Regions from separate parts of the Pseudomonas sp. F220 genome, predicted to be linked through region 2. Evidence: riboswitches for the same ligand, from Rfam matches in the RefSeq annotation. Region 2 holds a riboswitch; the other holds the start of a gene.
What was found. A riboswitch is a leader RNA that binds a small molecule or an ion and turns the genes downstream of it on or off. The one in region 2 is predicted to bind cobalamin.
Positions count from the first base shown of each region.

Region 1: linked by a shared signal. The riboswitch ahead of ACZYSM_RS05605 (CbtB domain-containing protein) and the one ahead of cobO (cob(I)yrinic acid a,c-diamide adenosyltransferase) in region 2 are both predicted to bind cobalamin.

Region 1 is NZ_JBVASJ010000004.1:73,033-76,432, forward strand. It holds gene cobW (cobalamin biosynthesis protein CobW) at 1-988, opposite strand, end outside; cobalamin riboswitch at 1,083-1,296, opposite strand; cobalamin riboswitch at 1,473-1,700, shown strand; gene ACZYSM_RS05605 (CbtB domain-containing protein) at 1,836-2,030, shown strand; gene ACZYSM_RS05610 (CbtA family protein) at 2,042-2,743, shown strand; gene ACZYSM_RS05615 (cobalamin biosynthesis protein) at 2,740-3,153, shown strand; gene cobM (precorrin-4 C(11)-methyltransferase) at 3,235-3,400, shown strand, end outside.
Region 2 is NZ_JBVASJ010000043.1:8,659-12,058, forward strand. It holds gene ACZYSM_RS25420 (cobyrinic acid a,c-diamide synthase CobB) at 1-1,250, opposite strand, end outside; gene cobO (cob(I)yrinic acid a,c-diamide adenosyltransferase) at 1,261-1,872, opposite strand; cobalamin riboswitch at 1,950-2,183, opposite strand; gene ACZYSM_RS25430 (hypothetical protein) at 2,339-2,923, shown strand; gene ACZYSM_RS25435 (class I SAM-dependent methyltransferase) at 3,030-3,400, opposite strand, start outside.

The DNA.
Region 1 (3,400 bases), on a different contig from region 2:
CGGCGCGCCAAGCGCGGTCGAAGTGTTTATCGAAACGCGTGCCCACGCCCTGGATCAGCAAGCGCATCGGCTTGTTCGGGACGGCGGCGAAGCCTTTGACTCGCAGAATGCCATGCTGAACCACCAATTGGGTCAGGACGTCCAGCAGCAGGCTTTCGTCGGCTTGGGGCAGTTCGATGGAGATGGAATCGAAGGCGTCGTGGTCATGGTCGTCATGCCCTTCACTATCGGCGTCGCCACCGTGGTGGTGATCATGGTGGCTGTGACGGCTGTCGATGTGTTCTTCGGAACCCGCGCCCAGGCCGATCAAAACGTCCAGTGGCACACGACCGCTGCTGGCTTCGATGATTTTTACTGCAGGCGGCAGTTCTTCGGCGACTTCCAGGCGCACTTTGGCCAGGTCTTCAGGGCTGATCAGGTCAGCTTTGTTGAGGATCACCAGGTCGGCGCTGGCCAATTGGTCGGCGAACAGCTCGTGCAGCGGCGATTCGTGGTCCAGGTTCGGATCGAGCTTGCGTTGGGCGTCGACCTGGTCCGGGAACGCGGCGAAAGTGCCGGCGGCCACGGCCGGGCTGTCGACCACAGTGATCACCGCGTCGACGGTGCAGGCACTGCGGATTTCCGGCCACTGGAAGGCTTGCACCAGCGGTTTTGGCAGGGCCAGACCGGAAGTTTCAATGAGGATGTGGTCAAGGTCAGCGCGACGGGCAACCAGTTCGCGCATCACCGGGAAGAACTCTTCCTGGACGGTGCAGCACAGGCAACCGTTGGCCAGTTCATAGACCCGGCCGTTGGCTTCTTCCTCAGTGCAACCGATGGCGCATTGCTTGAGGATTTCGCCGTCGATGCCCAACTCGCCAAACTCATTGACGATCACCGCGATACGCCGGCCCTGCGCGTTATCGAGCATGTGCCGCAGCAAGGTGGTTTTGCCTGAGCCGAGGAAGCCGGTAACGATGGTGACGGGAAGTTTGGCCAGTGTTTTCATCGGATGCCCTTTGGCAAAGTGGCGGGCATACGGGACGACAACCGCGAACGTGGGCGCGGAAGATTTCGCCACCGGATCACCCCGCCCGGTTGTAGTGAGAATCTGTTACGAGGCAGGTCTCCTGGCTGACGGCTTGCCGGTCTTTCAACTGGCGATTTCTGCGCCTTCCCGCTTGCCCTATGGATAGAGCGTGCAGTGGCATGGCAGAAACGGAACCGTTCACAGTTGCGGGGGCAGCCGCGGCATTGACCGCGTTCCCTTCTTAGCTTCGGCTCAAGCGCCGAAGAACCTCGAAAGCGCAAGGCTACGCATCGCTTGGGAGCGGGTCAATGTCTTGTAGCGCCAGCACCGCCCCCATCGCGAGCAGGCTCGCTCCCACACTGGAATGCGATTAACTGTGAGAGCGAGCCTGCTCGCGATGGAAACGCCTCGGTTTCCAGGTGAGAAATCTTGCCAATTGACGCCCATCCCCCGCTCATGTTCTCCTTCACACCTTGTTACGGGTGCCCTTCACAGGGTGAAACGGGAAACCGGTGAGTCATGTGCTTTACTCAAAGCCTTGATCAGTCCGGTGCTGCCCCCGCAACGGTAAGCGAGCGAAGAGTCAGATCCACTGTGCCAGCAGTTCGGCATGGGAAGGCGACTCTTGCAGGTTCAGGCAATAGCCAAACCCCTCGCGAGCCCGGAGACCGGCCCGTAATACATAGTGTCCTGTACGGCTAGTTCGTTAGCTCAGGCACTGAATAACAAACCCGCGGTGGGCGGGCGCTGTTTGAACCTCTGCGTGCCTGTCTCGCGGGGTTTTCATGCGCTCGATTCACCCGCTGACACACCAGAGGGAAGCGCCATGTCGATCATCAGCAGCACCCGCCACGCAGGCACCGCCAGCACCACATCCACCCTGAGCCAACGCCTGATTGCCGCCATCGGCGCATCGATTCTGGGCGCGTGCCTGGTGTACTTCGCCGGTTTCTCGCACATCGATGCAGTGCACAACGCGGCCCACGACACCCGTCACAGCTCCGCCTTCCCGTGTCATTGAGACCTGTCGACATGATCAAACGTATTGCGCAAACCGCAGGTTTCACCGGGTTGCTCGCGGCTCTGTTGCTGACCCTGCTGCAAAGCTTCTGGGTCGCGCCGCTGATTCTCCAGGCGGAAACCTACGAAAAAGCCCCGGCCGCCGAAATTCACGAACACGCTGAAGGTGCCATGGCCGGTCATACCCATGATGCCGAAGCCTGGGAGCCGGAAGATGGCTGGCAGCGCGTGCTGTCGACCACCGGTGGCAATCTGGTGGTAGCGGTCGGTTTTGCCCTGATGCTTGCCGGTCTCTATACCTTGCGCGCTCCAAACCGTACGTCTCAGGGCTTGCTCTGGGGCCTGGCCGGTTACGCGACCTTCGTGCTGGCGCCAACCTTGGGTTTGCCACCTGAATTGCCGGGCACCGCCGCGGCGGACCTTGCGTCACGACAGATCTGGTGGATCGGTACGGCGTCTTCGACGGCAGTCGGCATCGCGCTGATGGTGTTCGGCAAGCACTGGCTGCTGAAGATTCTCGGCGTGGCGATTCTGGCGGTTCCGCACTTCATCGGCGCACCACAGCCGGATGTGCATTCCAGCCTGGCGCCGGAAGCCCTGGAGTCGCAATTCAAAATTGCCTCTCAGCTGACCAACGCCGCATTCTGGCTGGCCCTGGGCCTGATCAGCGCCTGGCTGTTCCGGCGTAAAAGCGAAGGTCAACACCACGCATGACTGACATCAGCACAGCGCCGACCCTGGTGGTCGGCCTGGGCTGCCAGCGTGGCTGCCCCGCCAGCACGTTGCGGGCGCTGCTCGATCAGGCGTTGCACGCCCATCACATTGAGCTTCGAGCGATCCGGGCCTTGGCCAGTATCGACTTGAAACGCGATGAACCTGGCCTGCTCGAACTGGCCGAACAATTGGCGCTGCCACTGACGTGCTTCAGTAGCGTGCAACTCGCTGCCTACGAACCTCAACTCAGTCACCGCTCAGAGATCGCCTTTGAACGCACCGGTTGCTACGGTGTGGCCGAAAGCGCTGCGCTGGCACTGGCCGAACAGCTGACGCAAAACCCGGCCAAGCTGCTGATCTCGCGACAGAAATACGCCCAAGCCACCTTTGCATTGGCGTCTGCGCCGTAAAATCTCCGATAATCCACTCCCTTGATCATGAGCAATCTTCATCTGAAGCGTTGCCAACACGACTTTGCACAGGAAACAGCCATGACCGTTTACTTTATCGGCGCAGGTCCCGGCGACCCGGAACTGATCACCGTCAAAGGCCAGCGGCTGATCCGCAATTGCCCGGTCATCATCTATGCTGGCTCGCTGGTACCCGCGGCCGTGCTGGAAGGCCATCAGGCCGAACAGGTGGTCAACAGCGCAGAGT
Region 2 (3,400 bases):
TAGAAGTGCACGTAGGACGCGGTCATTCGACCATCACGATAGACCGCTTCAGCACCCCGTCCACCGTTGGGGCTCAGGCCTCGGGCAATCGGCTCAAGCGCTGTGCTGGTCAGCGAGTGGTGATAGGTGTGACCGCGCAACGAACCTTCTGGCAGATCAACCGCCTGCAAGGCCAGCGCCGCCAGGCGCTTTTGCATCACCGCGTCCCCCGCCAGCAACCCTACCAACTCGGCGCGTTGCCCCTCGACATCGGTCAGGGAATCAAGCAGATACAACATGCCACCACATTCGGCCAGCAACGGCTTGCCGGCCGCATGGTGCGCGCGGATCGCTGCCAGCATCGTGGCGTTTTCCGCCAACGCCACATGATGCAGCTCCGGGTAGCCGCCCGGCAGGTACACGCTGTCAGCCTCGGGCAATTCGCGGTCATGGATGGGCGAGAAAAACAGCAATTCGGCACCCATCGCCCGGAGCAGGTCCAGGCTCGCGCCATAGGTGAACGCGAACGCTTCATCGCGGGCCACGGCAATCCGCACACCCGCCAGCAATGGCTCGGTGACGACAACCTCAGGCGCGGCGAACTCGATCGCTGGCGGCAACGCCACTTCGCAGCTGCCGGCCAAGGCGTCGGCCGCCGCGTCGAGGCGCAGATCCAGATCATTCAGCTCGCTGGCCTGGACCAGGCCCAAGTGGCGGCTCGGCAATTCGATCCCGGTTTCCCGAGACAACGCGCCATACCAGCGCAGACCTTCGGTCAGGCTGCCTTCGAGCAATTGCGCATGACGCAAAGTGCCGACGCGGTTGGCCAGCACACCGGCAAACGGCAAGTCCGGCTGATAGCGCGCCAGGCCCAAGGCCAGAGCGCCAAAGGTCTGGGCCATGGCCGTACCGTCGATCACTGCGAGCACCGGCACACCGAAGTGCCGCGCCAGGTCGGCGCTGGACGGCGTGCCGTCGAACAGGCCCATAACCCCTTCGATCAGGATCAGGTCTGCCTCGCCCGCCGCTTCCCACAACAATCGACGGCTTTCTTGCTCGCCGACCATCCACATGTCCAATTGATACACCGGCGCGCCGCTGGCGCGTTCGAGAATCATCGGGTCGAGAAAGTCCGGGCCGCACTTGAATACCCGAACATTACGCCCCTGATTGCGATGCAAGCGGGCCAATGCGGCGGTCACGGTGGTCTTGCCCTGACCGGAAGCCGGCGCGGCGATCAGTACCGCCGGGCAATGACGTGAATCACTCATGCTTTATTACTCACAGCTCGATGCCTTTTTGCGCTTTGATCCCGGCCTGGAACGCATGTTTGAGCACGCCCATTTCGGTGACCGTGTCGGCCAGGTCGATCATTTCGGGTTTGGCGCCGCGACCGGTGACCAGTACATGCTGCATCGGCGGGCGAGCCTGCAAGTCGCTGAGCACCTGGTCCAGGTCCAGATAGCCGTGTTTGAGGGCGATGTTCAGCTCGTCGAGCACCACCAGACCAATGGCCGGGTCGCACAGCAGTTCACGGGACACTTCCCAGGCCGCTTCAGCGGCGGCGATGTCACGCTGGCGATCCTGGGTTTCCCAGGTGAAGCCTTCGCCCATGACGTGAAACCGTACTTGCTCGGGGAAGCGTCGAAAGAACAGCTCCTCACCGGTGCTGTTGCGACCCTTGATGAACTGCACCACGCCGCATTGCATACCGTGACCCATGGCCCGGGCAAGCATGCCGAAGGCGGAACTGCTTTTACCTTTGCCGTTGCCGGTCAGAACCAACAGCAATCCGCATTCGTTTGGTGAGTTGGCAATGCGCTCGTCGATGACGGCTTTTTTACGCAGCATGCGCGCCAGATGGCGTTCGTCACGATCGGGGGATTCAGTCATGGCAGCTCTCCACTAGGGTGGATAATGGGGGGCAGGAATAAAAATAGACGGCATAAGCCTGGCATCGCCCACCGTGATGCCGTTGGATGAATCAGGCCGGTCTCCGGGCTCATGAGTGGGGTTATCCCGGACTGCACACCTTCCCATGTCGACACTCGACACAGTGGTACAAGCGCAGCCTTGACTCATTTACCGTTGCGGGGGCAGCGCCGGGATCGCTGCCCGCTCTGTTAAAGAACGCACACTCACCGGCTTCCCTGTTTCACTCTGTCGACCGTTGGCCACAGAGCACCTGAAACAAGTCGCGAAGGTTAGAGGGTTGGGGGTGGAGCGTCAATTAAACCCGGGGCGTTCAACCTCGATTGTGCGGCACCGATCAAAAAACTGACGCCAATCTTGTGCCACGCGGAAAGCAGTGATATCAAAGAGCCACAACTCTAACATCACACGAATAAGGGTAAGCAACATGCAAGGCATGATCATCAGCAATCCGAAGCTGGAATTCCTGCGCCCGGCGCTGGAGCGCTGGTTTGACTGTATCGATCGCTACAACCAGGTGCGCGGTGATAACGAATCCCCTTATTGGTTCGATGAACGCGCCAACCTTGGCCTGCTGTCGGCTGCAGCATGGATGGCGGAAATGGTGACACTGGAGCAAACCACAACGAAAAAGCAGCAAGAAGACGGCGACCGCAACGGGCGTGCCGACCTCTACCTCGCCACCAAAGAAGAACGGGTCTACATCCAGGCCACCCAGCGCTGGCCACGGGTCAACAATCTGAATCTCACTCAAGCGCTGCTCGACATCACGAGCGACGCGAAGAAAGTCAGCTACGCCAGCGATCTGAAACTTGGCTGCCTGTTTGTTGCGCCACAAAAGACCCAACAGAGCGCCACCCCGGAGGAACTCCAGGACATGCTCGACGATCTGCAAAAGGAACATACCTGCGCCGTGGCCTGGTATTTCCCCTATGCCTACCGCAAGTTGCGCAACGAAGCGGGCAACTATCACCCGGGCGTCGCCATGCTGCTCAAAGAGGCGCGCGGCTGAGAGGCTGAACCAATCGGCAGGCCGATGATCTGGGAAACAAGGCTTGATGGGTGTCGGCTAAATAAAAATGACCTTGTAGGAGCAATCGAGCGTCGACCGATTGCTCCTACAATTTGCGGCACAACGTCAGCCCATCGCCTAACGGCAACAGCGACAAGTCGACACGCGGGTCATCCTTCAAGGCGCAGTTCAGCGCCTGGATGGCTCGGGTGTCTTCACTCTCGGGATTCACCTCAAGCACCCGCCCGCTCCACAGTGTGTTATCGAAAATCGCCAGGCCGCCGCTTCGCAGCAGACGCAAAGCACTCTCCAGATAGGCTGGATAGTTGGCTTTGTCGGCATCGATGAAGATCAAGTCGAAACAGCCACCCCGCCCTTGCTGCTCGATTTGCGCCAGGGTTTCCAGTGCAGGTGCCAGGCGCAAATCAATTCGCTGCGCCACACCTGCCTCCTGCCAGTAACGGCGGGCAGTGGCAT